Regions from separate parts of the Shewanella scandinavica genome, predicted to be linked through region 3. Evidence: predicted binding sites of a transcription regulator. Region 3 holds the regulator's gene; each other region holds the start of a gene.
The links. The regulator LexA, encoded in region 3, represses DNA repair genes until DNA is damaged. The targets are predictions, from matches to a motif close to TACTGTATNNNNATACAGTA.

Region 1 (10,139 bases), on a different contig from region 3:
ATGGGCGTACACGACCATGGCGCGATTGTGTGGGATGAAGTGGCTGGACTGTTGATCACTATGATAGCGGCACCAGCGGGCTGGATTTGGCTATTAGTGGGCTTTGGTTTATTTCGCTTTTTTGACATCATCAAACCTTGGCCAATCCGTTGGCTCGATGCCAAAGTCGAAGGTGGTTTTGGCATTATGATTGACGATGTTTTAGCGGGTGTATTTGCCTTTATCTGTCTGCAAGGGCTAGTCTGGTGTGTTAGCTAACATGATAGCTAAATTGGCATGATAGTTAACATGGCCAACAACTAACCCTTAGCTTTTGATTTCGCATTTTTCTGATTGAAGCTTGATTGAAGGGATGAAGGGATTAGCTGAATATCCCTTATCCCTTTTCTGCTTGATTCTACTATTGCAGCAGTTCCCTTGCGTTCGCTAGGGTATTGCTGGTGATAGTATCGCCACCTAACAGTCTTGCTAGTTCTTGAATGCGTTGCTCACGATCGAGCGACTTCATTGTAGTTTCTGTACTGCCCGCCTTATTAAACTTATCGACGAACATGTGTTGATGACCATTGCCCGCAACTTGCGGCAAGTGAGTCACGCACAGTACTTGGGTCGATTCCCCTAAGCTGCGTAACATGCGGCCAACCACTGCGGCGGTGGGGCCGGAAATCCCGACATCCACCTCATCGAAAATCAATGTTGGCGTGGCAACTTTCTTCGCGGTAATCACTTGGATCCCTAAGCCTATCCGTGAAAGCTCACCGCCAGACGCGACTTTCGAAATCGGTTGTAAGGGTTGGCCAGGGTTAGTGGTGACCATAAATTCGATGTTGTCACTGCCGTTGGCTGACATTTGCTCTGGGTGGAAATTGACTTCGATAGTAAATTTACCCTTAGGCATATTCAGTTCGTGGATTGACTGAGTCACGAGTTTGTCGAGTTCTTTGGCATATCTAGCGCGGCTTTGGCTGAGTTTTTGTGCGTTGCTAAGGTAAGCGGCTCTGCTGGCATCGACCTGTAGTTGAATTTCTTCGAGCTTACTTTCGTCACTGTCTAAGGTGCTCAGCTCTGCCTTTAATGCTAGATGATGTTCGGCCAGTTTATTTGGGCTGACATGGTGCTTACGCGCCAGTTGCATGGCTTTTGATAGCCGTTCTTCTAAATAGGCAAAGTGGGTTGGATCGAGTTCAAGCTTACTCAAATAGTGCTGTAATTCGCCTGCGCTTTCTTGCACTTGGATTAAGGCATCATTGAGCATAGTGTTGATATTGTTTAATGCAGGATCGTAGCTTTGCAGATCTTCGGCGAGGGAAACGACTCGATTAAGCAGCGACTCTATATTGTTCTCTTCGCCTTCAGTGAGTATATCTAGACTCGCCTGACAGGTATCAATCAACTCAGTGCCATTGGCCAGACGCTTGTGCTCTTGCTCAATTTCATCGAACTCATCGACTTTAAGATCAAACTCATCGAGTTCTTCTACTTGATATTGCACTAATTGCTTACGGGCAATACGTTCATGTTGGGAGGCTTCGAGGTGCTTTAGATCGGCCTCAATTTGTTTGCAGCGTTGAAAGCTGGCGGCAACCGTATCGATAAGTAATCTGTGGTTGGCATAACTGTCGAGCAGAGTGAGTTGGTGTTCACTCTTCAACATTGCATGGTGCGCATGTTGGCCGTGAATACCGATAAGCAACTGACCCAGTAATTTGAGCTGCGTCAGCGGTACTGGATTACCATTGATATAGGCGCGCGAGCGGCCATCGCTACCAATAGTTCGACGTAGGATGCACTCATCATCGAGTTCAAGATCGTTATCTTCTAACCAACGTTTTGCCAGTGGAATATCGTCCAAGGAAAAGCGGGCGCTGACCTCGGTTTTATTGGCTCCGGGGCGAACACTGCTGGCATCGGCACGATTGCCTAGGCACAGGCCTAGCGCATCGATGGCGATCGATTTACCCGCACCGGTTTCACCTGTGATGCTGGTCATACCGGGACGAAAATCCAGTTCTAAAAAACGGACGATTGCGAAGTTATTAATGCTGAGTTGGCAAAGCATAGTGAATTCCTGTCGAAAAACATACCAAACCACTGTATTGATAAACAGTATATACTGATTTTATATACAGTAAAGTGGCTTGGGTAAATAATCGGCATTATCGGCAGTAAATATTTTTAATTGACTGATTATGCATGGGTTCTTACTAAGCTTTCTAAGATAGGCAAACTAAAAAAAGTGACTAAGGTGCCAAATAGAATGCCCTGAGCACTGGTTGAAGCTTGAGTGTTATAGCGCTGGGCGAGCAAGTACACGCTAGCGGCTGTGGGCAGTGCGCTCAAGATCACGCCCATGATCAGGTAGTCGCCGCTCACGCCAAAACGGCTAAGCATAAAGTAGACGAGTGCCGGTTGGACAACTAGCTTGAAGAGGTTGATAAGGCTCAGTTCGATAAAATTCTTGGGGCTAAATACGCTGCTATCTTTCTGGTAGCGCATCGCTTTGGCGAGCACCATACCGATGGCAAACAGCGCGCACGGGCTTGAGGTATTGCCAATTTGCTGAATCATGAGCGCCAGCCCTGAGGGCAGTTTTATCTCTAGCGCCGAAATGCCGACGCCAATTAAGCTACCAATAACAATAGGGTTTTTACCGACTGCCATCATCATTATGACTAAGGCGTGGTGTTGTCTTTGGGTGTTAGTGGCCAGTTCCATCGAGACTAAGGCGACGGCAAACATCAGCACGGATAATAAGCTGGCAATCGCGGCAGCGACTAACGCACTTTGCTGCTGCGGAAAGAGGATTATGAGCAGTGGAATACCAATAAATGCCGTATTACCAAAGGTGGCATTGAGGGCTCGAATGGCGGCAACCGCATGCTGTTTAGGGTTAGCAAGCAGCGAGAGCCCAAGGCAGACAAGATAAGTAATCACCATAGCCGTGCTGTAGCCTGCAATAAATCCCCATTGCAAAATCTCGCCAATCGGCTGCTGGGCGAGGGCGATAAGCATGATCGCAGGGAACGCAATATAGTACACATATTGGTTTAGTACTTGATCCGTATCGACGGGCAAGAGTTTTAATTTTTGCACTAGTGTGCCGAGCAACATGATCCCGAAGACGGCAAACAGAGGGGTTAAAATGGTCATTTCCCTCACTCATCCTTACGATTAAATTTGAATAAACTCAGCCACCACCGTCATTTCTACTATCGCTCTGATTTTAGGTGGGCGCTTGCCTTTTTATGTCACGTTAGAACCAGAACTAGCGCCAGCGCAGTAAAACTCGCCACAAAATAACATATCATTTCAGTCTAAGGCTATTGCGCTATGGTCGTATAAGTGGATTAATTGATGTTTAAAACACAATGACTTAGCGTACGCTGTGATTGTTGATGACTTTATATAGTGCCTAAAGTGGGCAGCTAGAACAGAATTAGGACATGCAATGAGTGATGATTTAGGCGCTGAACTACAACTTGTCTACCTTTTTGTGCATTTAGTCAATGCGGGCAGTTTTTCACAGGCGGCGAAGGAGCTTGATATGCCCATTGCCACAGTGAGCCGCAAGTTAGCGAAGTTGGAAGAGAAGCTCGATAAGCAGCTTTTTATGCGCAGCACCCGCAAGTTACGATTGACGGAGGAAGGGTTGGCACTCTTTCAACGCTACCAGAGTGTGGTTGCCCAATTTGATGAACTGAGTGGTGCGGGCAGCGATAAACCCGAGGGCACCCTGCGCATCGCCGCGCCAATTTCGATTATTTCCATCGTGTTTATTCAAGCATTGAATGAATTTGGCCGCCTGTATCCCGATATCCGTTTACACATTTCCCAGAGCAATGAGTTAGTCGATTTGATCGACAAGGGCATAGATGTGGCGATTGTCGGCGGGGCTCAGCCTGATTCTTCTTGGGTGTCGAGTACCTTAGGTGAGCTGGATTATTGCCTGTTTGCCACACCAGAATATTTGGCTCAGGCACCTAAACTTGAGCATCCCGATGATCTCGAAGCCCATCAGCTGATAAAAGTCTGGCCGCTGTTTAATTGGCATTTAAAGCATCCGAGCGGCGAGTCTTTCTATTTTAATGGCCCAACTAAGTTGACCCTCACGGATTTACACGGTGCGATTCAGGCGACCTTAGGCCATGGCGGGATCTTGTATGGTCCCGAACTATTTGTAAAACAGCAGATTAAAGAAGGGAAACTTAAAGTATTATTGCCAGAATGGATTGGCGAGCAGAGGCGGATTTCGATTTTATATCATCAGCGCAGCCAGCAGCCGCTAAAGGTAAGAGTCTTTATTGAGTTTATGCAGTCAAAGGCGCCAGAGTTATTCTCTATGCGTTGATTTAACGAGGGGAACGGATGCTTAACGTCTTTTAGGTTTTACCGTGTTTTTGCTCATGGTATTTTGCGTTTGTTTCGCGTCCTGCAGGCTGGAGCGTGTCGCAGGTAATATGCCGAGTTCCAAGAAGTATCCCACTAAACGCCGCAGTTCGAATAAAGAGCCGATACGCTGTTGATCTTTGATGGTCAGTTTCCAACTGTCGGTTCGTCCTTCGCTATTGGTTAAGACAAATCCTTGATAAACAATCTTTTTCATTGGAATAACTCAATATTGGCTGATGGAACTTGCTAGCTTTGGTCTTACTCGTTTTGGGCTTGCTTGAAAGTGATTGCAGTCGAGACTAGAGGCTTATTGTTTAGAAACATTATTTAGAAACATTATTTAGAAACATTGTTTAGAAACATTGTTTAGAAACATTGTTTAGACATATTGTTTAGACATATTGTTTAGGAATAAGGGTGCTTGAGTTACCCCAAGCACCCCATCAATTAAGCGACGCTGATGCCGATATTTGATACGCCCGCTTCGATAATGTCTTTGCGTAAACCTTTGACCAGTTCCGCAGTGATCTTTGGATTTTCTTCGATAATTTCCAGCAGAGAATTTTGTAACTCTTTCTCTTCTTCCATAACTTCATGGGCAAAAACAAAATCATCTAATGCTTCATCGACTAAATCGACATCGCTGATGGCTTCGATATAGTTAGCCACTGTGCTCGATGACAGTTTGCTGATATTGACGATATCTTCTTCAATCTTGCCTTGAATCGCACCCAATAAGGTTGATATGGCGACCACAGCGTCCATGGCTGGATAGACGCCATAGGCTTCAAAATCAGCGGGTTCTGGGGTGTTATCTTCAAGACGTTGCAGATGCACATCGATATTGAATTTAAGCTTAGGATCGTACAGGGATTGCCACAGTAGCTCTAATGCAGTGCTCAACACAGCAGGGTCACCAAACTCACAGACTTCGGAAAACAGTTGATAGTTGGGCAACATGCGTTGGCAAAGTGCAGTGGCGAAGAGTTGTTTTTGTGGCAATGTTAACGCCTTAAGACGTTTAAAGAAGCCCGTTTTTTTGGTCATCTGTTATTTCCGCTGATAGCTGTGATATCACTTGATTTGCCGCAGATTCTACCTTAGTTAACTCATCAAGTAACTCTAGTATTTCGGGTTCGAGATCTTCGACCGCTGTTTCACGTTTTAGCGCCGATTCTATTTCTTGGCATAATCTTTGGGTTGTTGGCACGCCGCAGTAGCAGCTCGCACCATGCAGTTTATGGATAGTACTGAGCATGACGGGATGATCGTTTTGACTCAGCGCCGTCTGAATTGTCGTCACGGTTTGCGGCAAGGAGTCGAGCAACATTCTCAGCATGTCTAAGGCGAGGTCTGCCTTGTGATTAGCTTGGGTTAAGCATAAATCCCAGTTCAGCGTATGCAGGTCAAAATGGGTGAATTTAGGCCGAGTGATCCAGCGATGGATAACGTCTTTGAGCGCCGCTTCATCAATAGGTTTAGGCAAATATCCATCCATGCCACTGCCTAAAATCAACTCGCGTTCTTCGGCAATCGCATGGGCCGTCACGGCAATAATTGGCGTGTTACGGTTCATCGAGCCTTGGCGAATTTGCTTCGTGGCGCTGATTCCATCTGTGCCTGGCATCTGAATATCCATAAAAATCAAATCGAAGGTGCGCGTCTTCGCCTGTTTAACCGCTTCATCGCCACTGTTGACTGCAACTACCGTTGTCACTAACTCGCTGAGCAAGGTGTCGATTAGCTTTAAGTTGGCAAAGTTATCATCCACCGCCAGTACAGTTAATGATTGGCGCGCCGCCGGCGTGGCTATGGTCACTGGGGCTATGATGTCGTATTCCATCGGTGGATAGAGTAAGTTGCGGGCAAGCTGGTGCTCACTCACGGGCAGAGACAACACCACATCGGCATTCGGGCGGATAAATTGGGTCAAGGCGTCTTGTTCTTGGCAATCGTATAGCACTACAAGGCAATCGGTTTTGGTCTTTGCCAAGTTAAGTATGCTTACCAGTTGTCCTGCATCGCTAAACCCATGGCAACTCAAGAGAACATAGTCGTATGGCGCTTCAGTCGTGGTGAGCGTAGTCAACAAGCTTGGGATATGCTGATGGTGAGTCACTTTGGTATCCCATTGATTCAATTGGCGACTCAAGACTGCATGAGTTAACACGCGTGGCTCATAAAACAGTATGGTTTTGTCTTTGAGTTTTTCGAGCGGCAGTGAGTCACCGATTTGGAACTGACCTAAGCCGAGCGGCAAACTGAACCAGAAGTTTGAGCCTTTCTCCGGGGATGAGGTAAAGCCGATTTGGCCGCCCATTTGATTCACTAAACGCTTAGTGATCACTAAACCTAAGCCTGTGCCACCAAAGCGGCGGGAAATCGACGAATCGGCTTGGCCAAAGGCTTGGAATAAAAAGTCCTGCTGGCTTTCATCGATACCAATACCGGTATCGACCACATCACAACGCAGTACCACTTGTTCTTCCGACTGGCTTTGCAGTTCGATTTTGACCATCACGCTGCCAGAGTCGGTGAATTTAATCGCGTTACCGACCAAGTTATTGATGATTTGGCATACGCGCATGGCATCGCCATTCACATTGTCGGGCACGTTAGGAGCGATATCGACAACCAGTTCTAGGCCCTTCGCCTGAGCACTGCCCGAGATCAAGGTGATGGTATCGCCTATGGTTTCCCTTAGACCGAAGGGCATGTTTTCCAACACCATTTTACCGGCTTCGAGTTTAGAAAAATCGAGAATGTCGTTGATGATGCCCAGCAGGTTAGTGGCGCTGCGCTCAATGGTCTTGATGTAATCCACTTGGCTCGAATGCAAAGGGGTTTTCACCAATTGCCGCGCAAAACCAATAACCCCATTGAGCGGCGTACGTAACTCGTGTGACATGTTGGCTAAGAATTCAGATTTAATTCGGCTGGCTTCTAAGGCGCGTTTTTTGGCTAAATCTAACTCGACGTTTTGGATTTCAATCTGTTCTAAGGTTTCCCGCAGATCCGACGTGGCTTGGTCGATATTTTGCTGCATCTCATCATGGTATTCCGATAGCGATCCTGCCATGGCATTGATGCCGCGTTTGAGTAAGTCGAGCTCACCAATCAAGTTGCCATCTAAGCGGGCGTCCAATTTACCTTCACGGATTTTAGCGACGACGCGCACCATTTCAGTAATGGGCTGAGTGACGTTTTTCACCAGCCGGAAAGTGAACAGCAGGTTTAACTGTACCCCGATCAATACAATAATAAAGGCGGCGACGGCGGCTCTATGTTGCTCGAGTAAGGCACGTTCTTTATTGATTATGATGGAGATATAACCTAAGAGCTGACCTCCGTCTGTCTGAATATCGTAATTGGCGGGGGCAGCGCTGGGCCCGGTGGAGAAAATCGGTGTCCGTAAAATCAGACTGTCGCCCACATGCTCAATTTCGGTTTTATGCAGTGTGTTAAGCGCTTCTTTGTAGCGCATAATTTCAAAGTCTTTGTGGTAGTGCGAGGTCACAAAGAGCTGATTGTTGGCATCGAAAATCGCGATGGATTTCACTAAGGTGGACTTGTTGAGCTGCGCCGCGGCGAGTAAGCGTTTGGTCGCCTCGCGATCATTGGCCACTAAACCGATTTCACTGGCAATCGACAGCGGCTCGATAATATTGCTGCCCTGTTCGACGAGCGTATCTTCGAGCTCATAAAAACGGTTTATGGTAAAGTAGCTGCCCAGAAGGATACCGACCAAGATTGTTGGCGCGAGCGCCAGTACAAGAACCCAAGAACGTAGGCTGTATTTGGTCATGTTGTTGACTGGGTTCATAGCAGCGGCGGTGTTTCCTGTGACAGAGACTAAGATAATTTTATAAGACTGCCAGAAAGAGGGCGGTCTTTGCCAGTATTTTATTGATTTAGAGGCCGAAATGGCGCAATTTTTTAAAGTAAAACCAAATAGTTCCAAACAGTTGTCGGCTAAGTTATCGCTGAGTGTCAATCAGCTCGATCACTTAGGGGCAGGTATAGCACAACATCAGGGTAAAGTCGTGTTTATCCCCGGCGCACTGCCCGATGAAACCGTGACGGTACAGCTCACCGAGCAAAAGAAAAATTATGCCCGCGCCAAGTTAATTAAAGTCGATACACCTAGCTCTGAGCGCGTCGAGCCCGAGTGTCCACACTATCACACCTGCGGCGGCTGCGACTTACAGCATATGTCATTATCGGGCCAGCGTGAGCATAAAGAAGCGGCGCTGCTGGATATTATGGCTAAGTTTGCCGGCGCCGAAGGCGGCGCGTTATCGCCCGCATTAACGGGTGAAGGTTGGCATTATCGTCGCCGCGCCCGTCTTGCGACTTTATTTGATAAAAATACCAAACACTTAAGCTTAGGTTTTCGTGCCGCTAGTAGCAGCAATGTGGTGCCTATCAGCCAGTGTCAGGTGTTAGCTAAGCCGTTATCGGACTTAATCGTCCCCTTTGCTAAGTTGCTGAATCAATTGTCGGCTAAAGCCAGCTTAGGCCACCTTGAGTTGATTGCCGCCGATAATGGTCACTTTGCCGTGCTGCGTATCACTAAGGCGCTCAACGATAAAGATCTCGCTAAGCTGTCAGCCTTTGCCGAGCAGCATCAAATTCACATTTGTCTGCAGGACAACGAAGGCCAATTCCAAGGCGTTGGCGCTGAGTTAGTGTTACCGGTTTATCAGCTGTTAGGTGACAAAGCTGAGTCGGATGCGGTGAGTTTAAGCTTCACCCCTGGTAACTTTGTGCAAGTGAACGGACAGATTAATAAGGCCATGGTCGCTCAAGCGATGGATTGGTTAGCGCCTGCTCCAGATGAGCGCATTTTGGATTTGTTCTGCGGCATGGGGAATTTCAGTTTGCCCTTAGCGAAAATGGGCGCTGATGTGATTGGCGTCGAAGGGGTTGCCGAGATGGTAACTCAGGCACGGGTGAACGCGAAAGCCAACAATCTTGATAAACTGACCTTTTACCATGGCGACTTAAGCGCGGATTTATCCCTTGAGCCTTGGATGGGCAAAATTGATAAATTACTGCTCGATCCTGCCCGTGCTGGGGCATTTGAAAGCTTGCAATGGCTGAAGAAAATGAAGCCGCGCAAAGTCGTGTATGTTTCGTGTAATCCTGCGAGCTTGGCCCGCGATAGCGCTGTACTGTTAGAGCGCGGTTACCGCTTACAGCAATTGGGACTTATCGACATGTTCCCACAAACACACCATATCGAAGCCATGGCACTGTTTGAATTAACCAAGTAATTTGCGCTGGCAAAGTAAGCAAAGCGTTTGAATAACGTAAAAAATGTGATTATTACGTCGGTTGGGTTTGACAAGTTCGCGCCAATGCTGAAGATAGGAGAGCTGAAGTGGTGCCCACTTTCTCTCTGAGCACGGATAAGGAAATAAATTAGATGGTCTCTGTTCGCGAAGCGCACTTTAATGATCCCGATTTTCAGTTAGAAGATTGGGTGGCTCGCTATGTCGGTCATGCCGATGAAGCGCAGATGCTGCTCTCCTTGATAGGGCAGATTGACGCCTTACCAGCCAAGAGTCCTGCGGCGAAGAGAGAACTGCTCGAACGTGCTCGAGAGATGATCGAAATCCTCGCACCGCTGAACATGGACATTGAAACTCTGCAAGCGGCGATTCTGTTTGTGGTGTTCGATGCTGGGTTACTGACCGAAGACGCCATCAAAGAAAAATTTGGTGAGTCGCTGGCGCGTTTAGTGGCGA
Region 2 (10,139 bases), on a different contig from region 3:
TTTTATATTTAACGAATACTAAGTCGAGCAGTCAGTCCAAATCTACGACTTTAGATGGAAATAAAACGAGCTCATCGGGTAATAATTCTAGTAAAAACGATATAAAACAAAAAGATAATCAAGTTTCTCAAACCGGCGCTAAGTCAAGTAATGATCTGAAAAAAACACTTGATCAGAAAGCTAAGCCCGCGTACCTTGTAACAAGTTCCCAACAAAGCGTTAACTCAATCATGGTTCCACCGACTTCGACACTACCAACCAGTGTGAGTCAGTGGGAGTGGCCAGTAAGAGGGAAGTTAATCGGGACTTACTCTGCCAATGAGCAGGGAAATAAAGGCATTAAGATCGCGGGAAATCGGGGAGATATCATCAAAGCTGCTGCAGATGGGCGGGTGGTATATGCAGGAAGTGCTCTTAGGGGTTACGGTAATTTAGTGATTATTAAACATAGTGACGATTACCTTAGTGCTTATGCTCATACGGACAAGATCTTAGTCAAAGAAAAGCAACATGTCCTCGCAGGGCAGACAGTTGCGAAAATGGGCAGTACAGGTGCCAATCGGGTAATGTTACATTTTGAAATTCGTTACCATGGACAGTCTGTAAACCCACTTACTTATTTACCCAAACAATGATTGCTTGGGGCCTTGTTGGCAAATGGAGGATAGGAAATTGCACTAATTCAGCAGTTTAATCAGGTTTGGGAGATTTAATCATGAGCCGCATAAAAAGCACTGCCGCAGAAGCACTAGTAGATTTTTCCGTAGAAACCGTTGACTTCGATCTTGAAAAAGAAGAAGTTGCATCCGACTTAGTTCAAGAGCTAGGAATAGAGCAACAGGTTCAAGATGACCTGCAAAAAAATCTTGATGCCACTCAACTTTACCTTGGTGAGATTGGTTTTTCCCCACTGCTTAGCGCAGAAGAAGAAGTTTACTTTTCCCGTAAAGCCTTAAAAGGCTGCGCAAAATCCCGCAATCGCATGATTGAAAGTAATTTACGTCTGGTCGTAAAGATTGCCCGTCGTTACAACAATCGTGGTTTAGCACTGCTTGATCTTATCGAAGAAGGCAACTTAGGTTTAATTCGTGCCGTTGAAAAGTTTGATCCAGAAAGAGGTTTCCGTTTTTCAACCTATGCGACTTGGTGGATTAGACAAACCATTGAGCGCGCTATTATGAATCAGACTCGTACGATTCGTTTGCCTATTCATGTTGTTAAAGAACTCAACGTTTACTTGCGTACCGCTCGCGAGTTAGCACAAAAACTCGATCACGAACCAACGGCCGAAGAAATTGCCGAAAAACTACAAGTGTCGAGTGCAGATGTCAGCCGTATGCTGAAGTTGAATGAGAAAATCACCTCTGTCGATACGCCTTTGGGGGGCGATAATGACAAGGCGCTGCTGGATATTTTAGCCGATGACGATAACGTTGGCCCTGACTATAAAGTGCAAGATGAAGATATTTCTAATTCAGTGGTTAAATGGCTCAATGAATTAAACACTAAACAAAGAGAAGTGTTAGCCCGCCGTTTTGGTTTGTTAGGTTATGAACCTTCTACGCTTGAAGATGTGGGGGCTGAAATTGGTTTAACCCGTGAACGTGTTCGTCAAATCCAAGTGGAAGCATTAAAACGCTTACGTGATTTATTGGGTTCTCAAGGTTTATCTGTTGAAGCTTTATTTAGAAACTAATGTCTGTCTTCTGGTGCCTTTCAGAGAAGTTATCCAGAAAATGCACTTAGTGTGAGATCACGTCATAAAGTAAAACGCCCACTATAGAGTGGGCGTTGTTATTTTTAGGCTTTTATTTAGATCTAGCTCAAGCGTTTCAGCTCATAGAGCAAATCAAGCGCCTGTTTTGGCGTTAAGTTATCGGGATTAATGCTACTTAACTTCGTTAGCGCTGGATTCTCAACCGGTTCAGGTAACGCGAGTAAGCTTTGAATAGGCGTCCTCGTTCCTTCAGCTTGATGATCGCGACTCTCCAATTGCTGCAACTTATGTTTAGCGGCTTTAATCACTTTGTTTGGTACGCCGGCAAGCGCCGCAACTTGTAAGCCGTAGCTTTTACTGGCGGCGCCTTCTTGCACTGCATGCATAAAGGCGATGGTATCGTCGTGTTCAATGGCATCGAGGTGCACATTGTAAACACCAGCCATTAATTCAGGTAACTGAGTTAGTTCAAAATAATGGGTGGCGAATAGGGTCATAGCGCCGACTTGCTGGGCTAAATACTCTGCCGCCGACCAAGCAAGCGATAAACCATCATAGGTGGATGTGCCGCGGCCGATTTCATCCATTAACACTAAGCTACTGGCGGTGGCGTTGTGTAGAATGTTGGCGGTTTCTGTCATTTCGACCATAAAGGTTGAACGGCCAGAGGCCAGATCGTCAGAGGCGCCAATACGGGTAAAGATACGATCGATAGGGCCGATCAGTGCGCGATCTGCTGGCACAAAACAACCAACATGGGCCATCAGCGTGATCAAGGCGACTTGACGCATATAGGTCGATTTACCGCCCATGTTAGGTCCGGTGACAATCAACATACGCCTTTGATTGTGCAAGGTGACTGGGTTCGCGATAAACGGTGTTTGACTCACACGCTCCACCACTGGGTGACGACCAGCCTCTATCTGTACGCCGATATCTTGGCTCAGCTCTGGGCAAGTGTAGCCTAAGGTTTCGGCGCGTTCGGCAAAGTTACTCAACACATCAAGCTCAGCCGCCGCTCGAGCAGAAGCTTGTAATTCATGCAATTTTGGCAGAATAAGATCAAATAATTGTTCCCATAACTGCTTTTCGAGTGCCAGCGCTTTACCTTGGCTCGAGAGCACTTTTTCTTCGTACTCCTTAAGCTCGGGCGTGATATAACGCTCCATATTCTTAAGGGTTTGACGTCGTTGGTAATTGAGCGGCACTTGCGAGGATTGCAAGCGGCTCACTTCAATGTAATAGCCGTGTACACGGTTATAGCCGACTTTAAGGGTGTTGATACCAGTACGTTCTTTTTCTCTGGCTTCGAGTTGTACTAAGTAATCGCTCGCACCTTCGCTAAGACCGCGCCATTCATCTAATTCGCTGTTGTAGCCTTCACGGATCACCCCACCATCGCGGATAAGCATGGGAGGATTATCGACTATCGCGCGCTCAAGCAAGGCTTGTTCAGCGGGGAACTCACCTAAGTGTTGCCGTAATTGAGTCGTGTGCGGCGCGCTCAGTGTGCTTAAACTCTGTTGTAATTCAGGTAGTAAGCCCAACGCTTGACGTAAACGGGCAAAATCCCTTGGGCGAGCGGTACGCAGCGCGAGTCTTGCCATGATACGTTCGATATCGCCAAGTGCCTTTAACTGCTCATGCAGACCTTCGTGGGCGGTGGTATCGAGTAATTCAGTCACCGCCTGTTGGCGTGCTTTGATGTGTTTTGGATCTCGCAGCGGCTGATGGATCCAGCGTTGCAACATACGACTACCCATAGGCGTTGCCGTGTTATCCAATACTGCAGCTAAGGTATTATCGCGACCACCAGCAAGGTTTTGAGTGAGTTCTAGATTTCGGCGCGTTGCCGCATCGAGCACTATGCTATCGGTTTGATTAAAGCGGGTAATGGCATTGATATGGGGCAGGGCTGTGCGCTGTGTGTCTTTGACATATTGCATCAAGCAACCTGCAGCCTGCAGTGATAAACGTGCATCTGCAATACCAAAACCATGCAAGTCTTTCGTGCCAAACTGAGCCAGTAGTAACTTGATGCTAGTGTCGTAATCAAATTCCCATTCAGGGCGACGACGTTTACCTTTAAAACCGTTTAGTAGACCTAGTTCGCCAAAGTCTTCACTGTAGAGAATTTCAACGGGATTAGTGCGTTGTAATTCAGCTTCTAATGACTCTCGCGTGTCGAGTTCGGCAATCACAAAACGTCCGGATGAAACATCCAGAGTGGCATAACCAAAACCAATTTTACCTTGATAAACCGCTGCCAATAGATTGTCTTGGCGCTCCTGCAGCAGGGCTTCGTCGGTCAAGGTGCCAGGCGTGACGATACGCACCACTTTACGCTCAACTGGCCCTTTAGAGGTTGCTGGGTCGCCAATTTGTTCACATATCGCAACCGATTGACCAATTTGAACTAATTTTGCAAGATAGCCTTCCACAGCATGGTAAGGCAGTCCCGCCATAGGGATAGGATCGCCACCACTTTTACCGCGTGCTGTGAGTGAAATGCCTAACAGCTCAGAAGCACGTTTAGCATCGTCATAAAACAACTCGTAGAAGTCACCCATGCGATAAAACAGCAACATGTCGTGATGTTCTGCTTTCATGGTCAAGTACTGACGCATCATAGGAGTATGTTTTTCTAAATCATCGGTATCAATTACATTCATTAAATCGTTATCGTCCGTTGTGACTGCCGTGGTTATGTGGGATTAAGCGCTATGGAAGCAGAAGACTGCTGTACAATTTTCAGCTAAAAAGACCACGCAAAATTTGCTGCGCCAATCTTAGCAATAATTTACCGAAAATTGAGCCCTTGATGACGGATATTCGTCAAAGGGATGCAATATCGGATTTGATATTCGCTAAAACCTTAGCCATATTAAAAAATCCCATTAGTTAAAAATAATTCAGCCATAGGTCTTGATACTGTATGATTGTACAGTATACTAGTCCGCAGAATTAAGACAAAAAGCGCGGCTTTTTGAATTACCCGTTTGTAAATTGAATATTACTTTTGACAGCTTAAGGCTTGTCTTGATGAGGGAACTGGAATGAAGGTCGATCCAAATAAAGAGAAAGCACTTGCTGCGGTATTGATCCAAATTGAGAAACAATTTGGTAAAGGCTCCATCATGAAGCTGGGTGAAGATCGCTCTATGGATGTTGAGACCATTTCTACCGGTTCTCTATCTCTGGACGTTGCTTTAGGCGCTGGCGGTTTGCCAATGGGTCGTATCGTTGAGATCTATGGTCCTGAATCATCAGGTAAAACGACACTGACTTTAGAAGTGATTGCCGCAGCGCAACGTGAAGGTAAAACCTGTGCCTTTATCGATGCTGAGCATGCACTAGACCCTATCTATGCTAAAAAATTAGGTGTAGATATTGATAACCTGCTGTGTTCACAACCGGATACCGGCGAGCAAGCGCTTGAGATTTGTGATGCATTAACTCGCTCTGGCGCTGTTGACGTTATCGTTGTCGACTCAGTGGCGGCATTAACGCCTAAAGCTGAAATCGAAGGTGAAATTGGTGATTCTCACATGGGCCTAGCGGCACGTATGATGAGCCAAGCCATGCGTAAACTTGCGGGTAACTTAAAGCAATCTAACACCTTACTTATCTTCATCAACCAAATCCGGATGAAGATTGGTGTGATGTTTGGTAACCCAGAAACGACAACCGGTGGTAACGCGCTGAAGTTCTATGCTTCTGTTCGTTTAGACATTCGTCGTACTGGTGCCATTAAAGACGGCGATGAAGTTGTCGGTAACGAAACACGCGTTAAAGTGGTGAAAAATAAGGTTGCAGCACCGTTCAAGCAAGCCGAATTTCAAATCCTTTATGGCCAAGGTATCAACCGTACTGGTGAGTTAGTTGACTTAGGCGTAGCCCATAAGTTGATTGAAAAAGCGGGTGCTTGGTACAGTTATAAAGGCGATAAAATTGGTCAGGGCCGTGCTAATGCGGGTAAATATTTGACTGAAAACCCAGCCATTGCTACTGAAATTGACAAGACATTACGTGAGTTGCTATTGAGCAATCCTAGTGCACTGGCTGCCAAAGCTGATGCTAGCACGGAAGATAATGTTGATTTAGAAACAGGCGAAGTATTCTGAGTCAGTCAGCCCGTCAAATCGCGGTCGCGCTGTTAGCGCGCCGCGATTATTCCCGCTTACAAATCCGCGATAAATTGCTCGAAAAAGGCTTCGAATTTAACGATATCGAACCTGTACTCGATGCGTGTGAATCCTCCGGTTTTATCAATGACAATCGTTATGCCGAATTGTTGGTCCGTAGCCACATTAGTCGAGGCCACGGCGCCATCCGCATTCGTCAAGCGATAGCGCAAAAAGGCTTGGCTAAAGATTGCATTGAAGCGGCGATAACCAATAGTAATTGTGACTGGTTTGAGCTAGCAAAAGATAAAGCCACTAAAAAATATGGAATTCCTCGCGTAACAGAAGTGAAGGGCTCTACAGCCCGGGATCTCATCGCGAAGGAAAAGGCTAAACGAGTGCGGTTTTTAATGGGCCAAGGCTTTAGCTACGATCAAATCACTTATGCGTTAGATTCAGATCCCAATGATCTCGACGACGATTATTAATCGCCTCAACTCATCGATTGCGATGTAACCTTAAGACTGCAAAGCTCCTTTAAATATCACTCAATAGGCTTAGTACAATTAGGTTTGATATCGAGTTAAATTCACTCGACACTGGCCTTAATCGCGCAAAATTCATATCGTCATCAATTACTCTTTACCTTGCCATTTTGACTCTAGCCACTCTTACGTGGGCTTTAACGCACTTTATGCAGTGTTGGTTATTCTTAACTTAGCCCACTAGGTCTATAAATAACCGTCTTGCCTAAAGTGCGTTAAATCTCCGCTGAATTCTGTATCTTGAGGTTGTTTGGGTATATATCACCAATCAAGGCTGGTCGTCCTTCCTCAGTCTGCTTATAATGCTGGGCAAATAGAAATACGGCTAGCCTAAGGCGTAGCTGGTAATGCTTACCCAATTCAGGATGATTTCATGTATCAAACTACAGCAGAGCTTAGAAGCGCTTTCCTCGAATTTTTCCGCAGCAATGGTCATCAAGTTGTGGACAGTAGTTCATTAGTGCCAGGCAACGATCCCACACTTTTATTTACCAATGCAGGCATGAACCAGTTCAAGGACGTGTTTCTTGGCATGGACAAACGCAATTATACGCGTGCGACCACTGCTCAACGTTGTGTGCGCGCCGGTGGTAAGCATAACGATTTAGATAATGTCGGTTATACAGCACGTCATCACACCTTTTTCGAAATGTTGGGTAACTTCAGTTTTGGTGATTATTTCAAGGAAGAAGCGATTCGTTTTGGCTGGACATTCTTAACTGAAACGTTAAAGCTGCCGAAAGAACGTCTGTGCGTCACTATTTATCAAACAGACGATGAAGCCTTTGAAATTTGGAATAAAAAGATTGGTGTTGCCGCCGAGAATATTATCCGTATCGGCGATAATAAAGGTGCTGCTTATGCGTCAGATAACTTCTGGCAAATGGGTGATACTGGTCCTTGTGGCCCTTGTACTGAAATTTTCTATGACCATGGCGATCACATTTGGGGTGGCCGTCCTGGTAGCCCAGAAGAAGATGGCGACCGTTTCATCGAAATCTGGAACATCGTTTTCATGCAGTACAACCGTCAAGCATCAGGTGAAATGCTGCCTTTGCCTAAGCCATCGGTGGATACTGGCATGGGGATTGAGCGTATCGCCGCGATTATGCAAGGCGTACATTCTAACTACGAAATCGATATATTCCGTACTTTGATCGCTAAAGCGGCAGAAATCATCGGCGTAAGCGATTTAACCGAGAAGTCACTGCGCGTCATTGCCGACCATATCCGTTCATGTGCATTCCTTATTGCCGATGGCGTTATGCCGTCGAACGAAGGCCGCGGTTATGTGCTGCGCCGCATTATCCGCCGCGCAGTTCGCCATGGTAACAAGTTGGGCGCGACCGAAGCTTTCTTCTATAAGTTGGTTCCATCTTTGATTGCGGTTATGGGCGATGCGGCTAAAGGGTTAGCTGAGACTCAAGCGATTGTTGAAAAAGCACTGAAAGCGGAAGAGGAGCAATTTGCCCGTACGCTTGAACGTGGTTTAGGTATTTTAGATACGGCCTTAAACGAGTTGAAAGGTGACACTTTAGACGGCGAAACCGTATTTAAGCTGTATGACACCTATGGCTTCCCAATGGATTTGACCGCTGACGTATGTCGCGAGCGCAACATCATTGTCGATGAAGCAGGTTTTGAAGTCGCCATGGCTGAACAACGTAGCCGCGCACAAGCTGCCGGTAACTTTGGTGCAGATTATAACGCTGCGCTGAAAATTGATGCTGAAACTGCATTCAGTGGTTACACCGAATTAGCGGGTCAAGCTAAGGTCACCGCGATTTATCAAAATGGTGAGTCAGTGACGGCGATCAAAGCGGGTGATGAAGCCGTTGTCGTGCTCGATGTAACACCTTTCTACGCTGAATCTGGCGGTCAAGTGGGCGATAAAGGCCAACTGGTTGCGAGCGGTGTTGAGTTTACGGTAAACGATACGCAAAAGTATGGTCAAGCAACGGGCCATCAAGGTGTGTTGGCTACAGGTAGCTTGAGTGTTGGCCAAGTTGTTGAAGCAAAAGTCGACAAAAAACTGCGTCACCGTACTCAGTTAAACCATTCTGTTACACATTTATTGCATGCTGCACTGCGTCAAGTGCTCGGTACTCACGTTTCGCAAAAAGGTTCATTGGTTGATCCTGAGCGTTTACGTTTTGACTTCTCCCATTTCGAAGGCGTAAAAGCCGCTGAATTAAAAGAAGTTGAAGAATTAGTTAACACTCAAATTCGTCGTAACCATGAACTTAAAACCGCTGAAATGGGCATAGATGAAGCTAAAGAGAAAGGCGCTATGGCACTCTTTGGTGAGAAATATGACTCACAAGTGCGTGTTGTGACTATGGGCGATTTCTCTATCGAATTGTGTGGTGGTACCCACGTGGGCCGCACAGGCGATATCGGTTTATTCAAAATTACCTCAGAAGCGGGTATTGCAGCAGGTGTTCGTCGTATCGAAGCCGTGACTGGTGCCGCTGCTATGGCTTATGTGGCGCAGCAACAAGCTGAACTGGAAGAAGCTGCGGCCTTATTGAAAGGCGATGCCAACTCAGTTGTCGCTAAATTAAAAGCCCATCTCGACAAAATGAAGCAACTTGAAAAAGAAATGGCGCAGCTGAAAGACAAGCTAGCTGCCGCAGCGAGTGCAGATTTAGTGGGCGATGCCGTTGTAGTTAATGGCGTTAACGTGCTGATCAAAAAATTAGACGGCGTTGAGGCAAGTTCATTACGCGGCTTGCAAGATGAATTAAAACAGAAATTGAAATCGGCCATTATCGTGCTTGGCACCGCGCATGAAGGGAAAGTTAACCTGATCGCCGGTGTGAGTAACGATCTGATCGGTAAAGTCAAAGCGGGTGAGCTCGTCGCTATGGTCGCTGCACAAGTGGGCGGTAAAGGCGGTGGTCGTCCTGATATGGCTCAAGCGGGCGGTAGCCAGCCAGAAAATCTGGATGCGGCATTGGCTCAAGTATTACCTTGGATTACTGAGCGTCTAGCTTAAGAGGTTGCTGTGCCCCAAAAACGAAAGCTTAGTGGTAGCAAGCTTTTTGTGAAAAAGTTCGGCGGCACTTCGGTGGGTTCTATTGAACGTATCGAAGCAGTCGCTGAGCAGATTACAAAGTCAGCTCACAATGGTGAGCAGCAAGTCTTAGTTTTATCAGCGATGGCGGGTGAGACTAATCGCTTGTTTGCACTGGCAGCACAAATTAATCCGCGGGCCTCGGCGCGCGAATTAGACATGTTAGTGTCAACGGGTGAGCAAGTGAGCATTGCCTTGATGTCGATGGCGCTACAACGTCGCGGCATAAAAGCGAAATCCCTTACGGGCGATCAAGTACAAATTCATACTAATAGTCAATTCGGCCGTGCCAGCATCGAGCGAGTGGATACTGAGTATTTGCAATCCCTGTTAGCCGACGGTGTTGTGCCTATCGTTGCAGGGTTTCAAGGCATCGATCCTCAAGGCGAAGTCACAACCTTAGGACGCGGTGGTTCAGATACCACAGCTGTAGCCTTAGCTGCGGCGTTAGAAGCCGATGAATGCCAGATTTTTACCGATGTGGCGGGCGTATTTACCACAGATCCGAATATCGATAGCAGTGCCCGTCGTCTCGATGTGATTGGGTTTGATGTGATGCTCGAAATGGCAAAGCTCGGTGCTAAAGTATTGCATCCCGATTCAGTCGAATACGCCGAGCGTTTTCGTGTGCCATTGCGAGTCTTGTCGAGTTTTGAAGCTGGGCAGGGGACGTTAAT
Region 3 (10,139 bases):
ATTGCCAATAGCGAGGAAGAAGGTAATGATCATACCGCCGAGCATAATCGTGGTAATGCGATCCACGGCCTTAGTGCTGATCAATACGATACTAGCCAACACTATGGCAAACACTAGCCCAGCAACACTTTGCGGTAACTCAACTCCCATGCCCTGCAAGCTGTGATTCACAATCGAACCACCGCCGCTGATATAGGCATAGGTCAAAATATACAGCACGAACGCGATAGAAACGCCGTTCACTATCCGCCAAAACTGCCCTAAGGTTTGCTTGCTTAAAGTATCGAAGCTGGCACCGGGTTCGAAATGCAAATTGGTTTCGAGCAACAATAAGCCCGACATCAACATACAAAACCAAATGCCTAATAACATTAAAATCGAATAACCAAACCACATACCTGCACCGACCACGGGCAGAGAAAACATCCCAGCACCTACGGTCGTGCCAGCAATAATCATGGCGCCGCCGAGCAAGGACTTACCTGCGGGCTTATGCTTAGCCGCATTCATATGATTTGCCATTAAACTGTATGCTCCGCGGTGACACTCGCCACTATCGTTTGTTTCACTGACGGACGTAATAAGCTATTGGCTTGATCTCGTATGCGATTGATATTGGACTTATCTTGGTTATCCGCTAGATATCCCAATTCTTTGAGCTTAACGCTCAAGGTGCCGTAAAGTTTCTTATCGTAGAACTCAGGCGCGGTAATGCCATGCAAAGCGCCTAAACGCTGGGCGAGTAGATGACTCTCAGACTCAAGTTCTGAGCGCTCCATCTTAGGTCTGTTTGCTAACAGATTGAAAATAATGGCATAGCGTTGCAGAGTTTCGCTCACTGAACTGGCTAACAATAATAGTTGGCTAGTGTGTTCAGGCACGACAGTTAAGGTATCAGTTTCGACTACTAACCCTTGTTCAATGAAGAAATCCAGCACTTGATTGACATAGGCAGGTACATCCTTAATGCCCATGAAGAGTTCGGCTTTCAGCAGTGGATAAAAATCGGCAACGATTGACACCACTTGCTGACGCGGGATCTGCTCATTATGCGTTAAACAACTCGCAATTAATGACGGTACAATAAATAAGTGGATGATATTGTTACGATAGTAAGTCATGGACACAGCCTGACTCGCCTCGATAGACACGATTTCACCTAAAGGATCGGCACAAACAACAAACTTATTCAGCTCTAAACCTTGCTGCACTAAATGCTTACCATCACCTTCGGCAACCGAAGTATAAGTAGTGTAAGGCACTTTTTTGAGTAGGGTCAGATACAGATCAAGCTGACGTTCCAGCAGACTGCGCTCTAAGGCATTTTGATCTGTCGCCAGCAACACTAAGCTCGTCAAGGTCACTGAACTCGCTGCCGCCGCATCGTTGATATTTGTCATCACTCGATTCGCTAGCACGTTTACCGCTGGCGTTAACCAACTCGGTTTTTGCTCAGGATCATCGGCTACCTCATTACGCCAGTTTGGCGCACGCTCATTTAAGAAGTTTTGCAGGGTAATGGGCTCGCCAAAGTTCACATAACCTTGGCCGAAATTACCCAGTTTGCGGATCGCGCCAAACACTTGCCACACAGATTCTTTTTTCTTTTTCTTACCGCTTAATTCTTTATGGTAAGTCGCTACCTCCATCACATGGTCGTAGCCTAAATATACAGGCACTAGCGTGACTGGACGCTCGATACCGCGCAGCACGCTGTTCATCGTCATAGCGATCATGCCAGTTTTGGGCGCCAATAGACGCCCCGTACGTGAGCGGCCGCCTTCGGAGAAATATTCCACCGAATAACCTTTAGCAAACAGTTGATCTAAATACTCACGGAATACTGCGGTATACAGCTTGTTGCCATTAAAACTACGGCGGATAAAGAAGGCACCACCGCGACGGAACATAGGTCCAGCGGGCCAGAAGTTGAGGTTAATACCTGCGGCAATGTGCGGCGGAACCATACCTTGATAGTACAAAATATACGATAACAGCAGGTAATCCATGTGGCTGCGATGGCAAGGCACATAAACAATCTCGTGGCCATCGTGGTGCAGCTGGCGAACTTGCTCGGCGCCTTTAATGTTGATCCCGCTGTAAAGCTTGTTCCACAGCCAAGTTAAGAAACGCTCGGCAATACGCACTAAACTATCTGAGTAATCGGCAGCGATTTCATCGAGATACTCAATGGCTGTCTCGCGCGCTTGGGTCTCTGAAATCTTCTTACTGACTGCTTCTTCTTGAATCGCTTTACGCAACGATTCAGATTTGAGCAACGAATGAAACAGTGCTTGGCGATTTGGCAGCACAGGCCCTGTCATCACCTTGCGTTGACGGCGGAAATGCACCCGCGCGACCCGCGCTAATTTATGGGCAATCCCCATGTCAGTGCCGTGTTCGTCGGCCATGTATCGCAGGGATACAGCATTTGAAAACTGTACGAAGTTATGTCGACCTAAGAATAGAATCATCAAGCATTTGCGCAGCCAAGTCGGGTTTTCCCGCTCAAACACAGCCGCCTTCATAGTGTCGTCTTCTTTCCCTGGCGTGCGGCCCCAATATAGGCTTACGGGCACCAGTTGAATGTCTAATTCAGGGCGTTCCTTATGCACGGCCAATAAACGCATAAAGCATTCGAGGAAAGGCTCGTTACCCGCACGCTCACCAAACAGCGGCTTACGCCCTTGAAGGCAGACAACCCGAGGCGCAATTACACCATTTGCCACTAAAGGCTCATAGGGGCTCGGCAGTCCTAACTTAGCCGTAATTTCGCTCAGGGCAGCGATGTCACTCAGCGATTCCGTTTTCATCACATAAGCAAGGGGTCTGGAGGCATCCAGATTCAGATCGGCAAAGGGATCCTGAGGCACAACAATAGTGTGCACTAAGTGTTTTTGGATCCAGCGTAATGATTTCAACCAAAGAGAGTCGTGTTTAGGCATTATTCTTATGCAATTAAGTACGTTTACTAGCCCGGTAGAATACCAGACTATGGGTAATATTCGCTAATTCTCTCCAACATAGCTAAAAAGTGGTTAATACTTGCGCTGCAAATAATACTGTATATACTAACAGTAACTGTATAGAAAAACAGGAAACACCATGAGACCTTTGACGCCACGCCAAGCTGAAATTTTAGAGCTAATTAAACGAAATATTGCCGATACTGGCATGCCACCCACACGGGCAGAAATCGCGACCCGTTTAGGTTTTAAGAGCGCCAATGCGGCTGAAGAGCATCTTAAAGCGTTGGCGAAAAAGGGCTGCATTGAGATCATGCCAGGCACATCTCGGGGCATTCGTCTGACTGCGGAAGTCGAAGAAGTAACTGAAACAGGTTTACCGCTTATCGGTCAAGTAGCCGCTGGCGAACCTATTCTCGCCCAAGAACATGTTGAACAGTACTACCAAGTCGACCCAAGCATGTTCCATCCCGCCGCCGATTTTTTACTGCGGGTTAAAGGCGACAGCATGAAGAATATCGGCATTCTCGAAGGAGATTTGCTGGCAGTTCATAAAGTACAACAAGCCAGAAATGGTCAAGTGGTTGTCGCTAGAGTCGACGACGATGTCACTGTTAAACGTTTCGAAAAAAAAGGTAATGTGGTCTATCTACACGCCGAAAATGAAGACTATTCCCCGATTAAAGTGGATTTAGGCTATCAAAGTTTAACAATTGAAGGACTCGCCGTCGGTGTGATCCGTAATGGAGATTGGCTATGAACAAACTACTTGGCAATGCACCCCGCCACCCTGGCTTGTGGCTCGATGAAGTACGTGATGCCGACTATGACTGGCACCATGCACCTATCGCCTGCATGCCAACTAAGACTCAAGGTCGCCAAGAATTAATCCATCTGAGCGCGCAACTCGCCCAGTTAAGCCAACAGGGCCGTTGGTTAGTGCTCATCAACCCACCGAGTATTGGCTACAAACAAATGCTCGCCAACGCTGGCGTGCGTATGGATAGAGTCTTGCTGGTGCACGCGAAAGATGAAGTCGAAACCCTGTGGGCGATGGAAAAAGCCTTAACAAGTGGTACGTCCAGTGCAGTTATTACTTGGACCAAATCACTGGATGCACGCGATAATCGTCGCCTGCAAATCGTGGCTAAAAGTGCCCGCGCCATGGGCATAGTGCTTGAATACGTAAACAGTCACTTACATGGCGACGTACGCATTGAGCAAGGCAATCTCTTCGGCCAACAATCTTTTTTTAGCGCTGTACATTAAATATTCATTTATTTTTTTACCTTGAAAGCCGCCTCGCCTATGAATGTGAGGCTTTTTTTTGGCAATTTTTCAGACAATTAGATAAATAAGTGATCTTGATCAATATTTAAACAGCAAGTATGGTTGATTTAGTCGGCGATGATATATCGCCGCCCGTGGCAAATAAATCGAGCCGTAATCGAGTTCAAAATGCCACTAAAAATAGAGAACAGATTTATTTCAGTCGTATGTGCCAGCGTGGCTAATACCAGCAGTAACAATACTTAATTAAAAGTAACAGCCGCCAACGCACGTTGAAGTCAAAAACGCTTTTTTGGGAACTGAAGAGTTTGCATAGAGTTGAGACTTACTGTGTTGCTCTTCTTTGTAGTTGCTATTCGCAATTGGCAGAGGAGAAGTCTTGTGAAGCAATTGTTGTATTGTTTACTCGTGGTGTTATTCGCACCACCGTTGGCCGCCGCGGACATGCGGTTCAACATGACCCCTGGCGTAACCGAGATCAGTGGCAAGGTTTATCACTTGCACATGACCATCTTGTATATCTGCTGCGCCATTGGCCTTGTGGTCTTTGGCGTGATGATTTACGCCATGATCAACCACAGAAAATCCAAAGGCGCTGTCGCGTCCCACTTTCACGAAAGCACTAAAGTTGAAATCGCTTGGACGATTCTGCCATTTATCATTTTGATCTTAATGGCGATACCAGCGACAAAAACCTTAATTGCGATGGAAGATCCCAGCGACGCCGATCTGACCGTTAAAGTCACGGGTTCCCAATGGAAATGGCATTACAGCTATTTCGATCAAGACATTGATTTTTACAGCATACTCGCAACCCCTAGAGCACAAATCGACGGTACCGAAACCAAGGGTGAACACTACCTATTGGAGGTCGATAAGCCGCTCGTTCTGCCGATAAATCGCAAAATCCGCTTTTTGATGACCTCTGAAGATGTCATCCATTCATGGTGGGTACCTGCTTTTGCCGTGAAGAAAGATGCCAACCCAGGATTTATCAATGAGGCTTGGACTCGCATCGACAAACCCGGTATTTACCGTGGTCAATGCGCCGAACTTTGCGGTAAAGACCATGGTTTTATGCCGATCGTAGTGCAAGCCTTACCCGAAGCCGAGTTTGAAGCTTGGGTGACGGAGCAGAAACAAGCCGCAGGCGCGGCGGCAGAAGCCGCTCAAGCCGCTTTATCACAGACCCTTAGCAAAGAGGATCTGATGACCCAAGGTGAGCAAGTTTACCTCGGGCACTGCGCAGCCTGCCACCAGCCCAATGGCGAGGGGTTACAAGGCGTATTCCCACACCTCAAAGGCAGTCCGATAGCAACGGGACCACTCAGCGGCCACCTTGAAATTGTGCTCAACGGTAAAACAGGTACGGCTATGCAAGCCTTTAGTAAGCAATTGACTGCACAAGAAATTGCCGCTGTGATTACCTATGAGCGTAATGCTTGGGGCAACAATACTGGCGATGCTGTGCAGGCTAAAGATGTCAATGAGCACATGAACGGCAGTGCAGGCACACAAGCACCTGCTACCGCACCAGCCAATACGACCCCAACTCCCGCACCTACAACTGAGCCCGCAGCAGTTGTCGACTCCGCAACCATAGTCGATCCGGCGAGTCTCCCCACTCTCACCCATGAGGCACTGATGGCCGAAGGTGAAACTGTCTACACCACCACTTGTGCGGCCTGCCATCAGTTAACGGGAGCTGGCATACCACCTGCCTTCCCCGCCCTCGCTGGCAGTGCTATCGCCACTGGGCCCGTCGCCAATCATCTCGATATTGTGATGCACGGCAAAACAGGCACGGCTATGCAAGCATTTGGCAAACAACTCAGCCCACAGCAACTCGCAGCAGTCATTACCTATGAGCGCAATGCTTGGGGCAACAATACCGGCGATACAGTGCAACCTGCTGATATCGCAAGCCATGGACAGTAGGGGATTATGATGAGCACAACGACTCAAGATCAAACCGCAGCCCATGATGACCATCATCATGGTGCGCCAAAGGGCATCATGCGCTGGGTGCTAACCACCAACCATAAAGACATTGGTACTTTGTATTTATGGTTCAGCTTCATTATGTTTTTAACCGGTGGCGCTATGGCCATGGTGATCCGCGCTGAACTCTTTCAGCCCGGATTACAATTGGTCGAGCCCAACTTCTTTAACCAAATGACCACAGTCCATGGGCTGATCATGGTATTCGGCGCGGTAATGCCCGCCTTTACTGGGCTAGCAAACTGGCTGATCCCTATGATGATTGGTGCGCCCGATATGGCGCTGCCACGGATGAATAATTGGAGTTTTTGGATCTTACCCTTCGCCTTTACCATCCTACTCAGCTCGCTGTTTATGGAAGGCGGCGGACCTAACTTTGGTTGGACCTTCTACGCGCCACTGTCTACCACTTATAGTCCTGACAGCACGGCACTCTTCGTGTTCTCTATTCATATCATGGGGATAAGTTCGATCATGGGCGCAATCAACGTGATTGTAACCATAGTGAATCTACGTGCGCCCGGCATGACATGGATGAAGTTGCCGCTGTTTGTGTGGACTTGGCTTATCACAGCATTCCTGCTGATCGCTGTGATGCCCGTGCTTGCGGGCGCTGTGACTATGGTACTGACCGATAAGTTTTTCGGCACTAGCTTCTTCGAAGCGGCAGGCGGCGGCGATCCTGTGATGTTCCAGCATATTTTCTGGTTCTTCGGCCACCCTGAAGTCTACATCATGATTTTGCCGTCCTTTGGCATCATCTCCGCCATAGTACCCGCTTTCAGCCGTAAACCATTATTCGGCTATGCATCAATGGTTTATGCCACTGCCAGTATTGCAATTCTGTCGTTCCTCGTATGGGCGCACCATATGTTCACTACAGGCATGCCAGTGTTTGCCGAGCTGTTCTTCATGTATTGCACTATGTTGATTGCGGTGCCAACGGGGGTGAAAGTGTTTAACTGGGTCGCGACTATGTGGCGCGGTTCACTCAGCTTCGAAACCCCTATGTTGTTCGCCGTGGCCTTTATCATACTCTTCACCATTGGCGGGTTTTCGGGGTTAATGCTTGCCATTACGCCAGCCGACTTCCAATACCACGACACCTATTTTGTGGTGGCGCATTTCCATTATGTGCTCGTGACTGGGGCGATTTTCTCCATCATGGCGGCGGCCTATTACTGGCTACCTAAGTGGACGGGGCACATGTACAACGAGCGACTGGGACAATGGCATTTCTGGTGTTCGGTGATTTCGGTCAACGTACTGTTTTTCCCGATGCATTTCCTTGGGCTCGCAGGTATGCCAAGGCGTATCCCCGATTACTCGATTCAATTTGCCGATGTTAATCAAATCGTTTCGATTGGTGGCTTCGCCTTCGGCTTATCGCAATTGATTTTCTTAGTGTTAGTGATCAAGTGCATCCGTGGCGGCGAAAAAGCCCCCGCTAAACCTTGGGAAGGTTCCGAGGGTTTAGAGTGGACATTGCCAAGCCCAGCGCCTTATCACTCCTTCACGACACCACCTGAGGTGAAATGAAATGACGAACCATCACCAGCCAGAAAAACCTAAGTCAAATCGAAAGCTTATCAGCATGCTCGTCATGGGCTGTATTGGTATGTTTGGTTTTGGGTTCGCGCTGGTGCCGCTATACGATGTGCTGTGTGAGAAGCTGGGGATTAACGGTAAAACCTCCAATACTGCCAGTAGTTATCAAGCGATAACCATAGATACTAGTCGTGTTGTCACAGTGGAATTTATCTCCCAAGTGCAAACGGGTATGCCGTGGAAATTTGAGCCGCAAACCAAGCGGCTCGAAGTTCACCCCGGCGAACTGACACACACAGCATTTTTAGCACGCAATGTGTCAGACAGAGCCACAGTTGGTCAGGCGATACCTTCAATATCACCCGGCCAAGGTGCGGCATATTTTAATAAAACAGAATGTTTTTGCTTTAATCAACAGCACTTAGCGGCTTCGACCAGCGCTGAGTTGCCGCTCATTTTCTTTGTGGATCCTCAGTTACCTGAATCCATCCACACTCTGACCCTCTCTTACACCCTCTACGACATTACCGACAAGCAGTTAGCGTCTGCCATAGAGCAAGGAGCTGCAAAATGACCACAAAACATGAAAATTACTATGTTCCCGCCCAAAGTGCTTGGCCCATCATTGGCGCTATAGGATTGTTTCTAATCGCCTTGGGTGCAGGGCACTTTGTCCATCAACTAAAATCTGGCGCATCGGGTGGCGGTTATATCCTGCTAGCGGGTATCGCCGTGATCCTCTTTATGCTGGTTGGCTGGTTTAGAACCGTGATCAACGAATCTATGACTGGGCTTTATTCGCACCAAATGGATAGATCCTTTCGCCAAGGCATGAGCTGGTTTATTTTTTCGGAAGTGATGTTCTTCGGCGCATTTTTTGGTGCGTTATTTTATGCCCGTATGGTCGCAGTGCCTTGGCTCGGTGGCGCCTCCAATAATGCCATGACCCACGAAGTACTCTGGCCACAATTCGAAGCCGTTTGGCCGTTGCTCACTACGCCAGATGGCACCAAAACCGAAGCGATGCCGTGGAATGGCCTGCCGTTAATCAACACTATCGTGCTGCTGACCTCCTCAGTCACCTTACATTTTGCCCATGTCAGCCTAGAGAAAGGCAAGCGCTCGGCCATCACACTGTGGCTCGGGATCACCATACTTTTAGGTATGGGTTTCCTTGCCTTGCAGGCCGAAGAATATATGCATGCCTACCATGAAATGGGGCTCACCCTGACCTCAGGGGTTTATGGCAACACCTTCTTCCTCCTAACTGGCTTTCACGGCATGCATGTCTCGCTCGGCACTCTGTTTTTATTAGTGTTGTTTTTCAGAGTGTTGAAGGGTCACTTTAGCGCAGATAAGCATTTTGCTTTCCAAGCGGGGAGTTGGTATTGGCACTTTGTCGATGTGGTCTGGCTGTGTTTGTTTATTTTCGTCTACGTACTTTAAGGCTTTAGTAAGGCGTGGGATTGGGGCTGATTAACCCAGTCCCTAAGGCCACCAGCAGCAACAGAATAACGAGTACCGAGAAAATCACGCGGCGACCAAGATAACGGCTCATAGGCACTTTTTCGTCACCTTTAACCATAATAAACAAGGCCCTACCTAGATTAAAAATGATGAACAGCAACAGCAGAACTAAGACCAATTTAAAAATGAATAGGGTATTCATGCAATATCCTTATGTTCTGCTGAATAAATTAACGGTTTTTTTACTGATCTTGACTGTGGCTGTATTCGTGATGTTGGTCAAGTTGGGTCTATGGCAATTAGCCCGCGGCGAAGAAAAAACCATGCTGTTAGCCCAAATGGAGGCAAGACAATCCTTGCTGCCATTAAGTTTTGAGCAGCTCCAACTCAAAATCGATAAGGAAGGCGTGACAGGTTATCGACTGCAAGTGCACGCCATACCCGCGAGCTCGCAAATATGGCTGCTGGATAATCAAATCTATCAGGGCCAAGTGGGCTATTTAGCCTTTCAGCCCCTGCAAGTGACTGCGGGTCAACCTTGGTTACTGGTCGAATTAGGTTTTGTCGCGGCCAGTTCCCACCGTGATGAGTTGCCCCACATCAGCCCACTTAGCGGTGAATTGAATATCGAAGGTCGGCTTTACCAAAAGCAAATCAATCCTTTGAGCCAGGCTTTAATGGCAGAAACGGGGACAAGTGTTCGCTTTCAGAATTTGAATATACCGGAAATGGCGCAGCTGTTAGGCCACCCTTTACTAGATGCAGTGCTGCAACCGGATGAGCTACCCGCCCTCGCCTTGCCGCATCCTTGGCAACCCTTCCCACTGTCGGCGCAAAAACATTGGGGTTATGCGCTGCAGTGGTTTT

Region 1: a site for LexA is predicted at 2,090-2,109, ahead of recN (DNA repair protein RecN). Genes of this name have one in related genera too.
Region 2: a site for LexA is predicted at 4,647-4,666, ahead of recA (recombinase RecA). Genes of this name have one in related genera too.

What each region holds. Positions count from the first base shown of each region.
Region 1 covers NZ_JAUOES010000001.1:300,123-310,261, reverse strand. The annotation lists gene Q4Q50_RS01255 (phosphatidylglycerophosphatase A family protein) at 1-258, shown strand, start outside; gene recN (DNA repair protein RecN) at 401-2,059, opposite strand; gene Q4Q50_RS01245 (AEC family transporter) at 2,188-3,150, opposite strand; gene lldR (LysR family transcriptional regulator LldR) at 3,449-4,348, shown strand; gene Q4Q50_RS01235 (DUF3319 domain-containing protein) at 4,370-4,603, opposite strand; gene Q4Q50_RS01230 (YjaG family protein) at 4,837-5,436, opposite strand; gene barA (two-component sensor histidine kinase BarA) at 5,411-8,212, opposite strand; gene rlmD (23S rRNA (uracil(1939)-C(5))-methyltransferase RlmD) at 8,313-9,665, shown strand; gene relA (GTP diphosphokinase) at 9,818-10,139, shown strand, end outside.
Region 2 covers NZ_JAUOES010000001.1:265,049-275,187, reverse strand. The annotation lists gene Q4Q50_RS01130 (peptidoglycan DD-metalloendopeptidase family protein) at 1-635, shown strand, start outside; gene rpoS (RNA polymerase sigma factor RpoS) at 716-1,696, shown strand; gene mutS (DNA mismatch repair protein MutS) at 1,819-4,389, opposite strand; gene recA (recombinase RecA) at 4,774-5,841, shown strand; gene Q4Q50_RS01110 (regulatory protein RecX) at 5,859-6,329, shown strand; gene alaS (alanine--tRNA ligase) at 6,760-9,384, shown strand; gene Q4Q50_RS01100 (aspartate kinase) at 9,394-10,139, shown strand, end outside.
Region 3 covers NZ_JAUOES010000003.1:162,937-173,075, reverse strand. The annotation lists gene mtr (tryptophan permease) at 1-522, opposite strand, end outside; gene plsB (glycerol-3-phosphate 1-O-acyltransferase PlsB) at 522-2,945, opposite strand; gene lexA (transcriptional repressor LexA) at 3,106-3,726, shown strand; gene Q4Q50_RS03480 (cell division inhibitor SulA) at 3,723-4,235, shown strand; gene coxB (cytochrome c oxidase subunit II) at 4,638-6,194, shown strand; gene ctaD (cytochrome c oxidase subunit I) at 6,204-7,796, shown strand; gene Q4Q50_RS03465 (cytochrome c oxidase assembly protein) at 7,798-8,379, shown strand; gene Q4Q50_RS03460 (cytochrome c oxidase subunit 3) at 8,376-9,251, shown strand; gene Q4Q50_RS03455 (DUF2909 family protein) at 9,256-9,474, opposite strand; gene Q4Q50_RS03450 (SURF1 family protein) at 9,473-10,139, shown strand, end outside.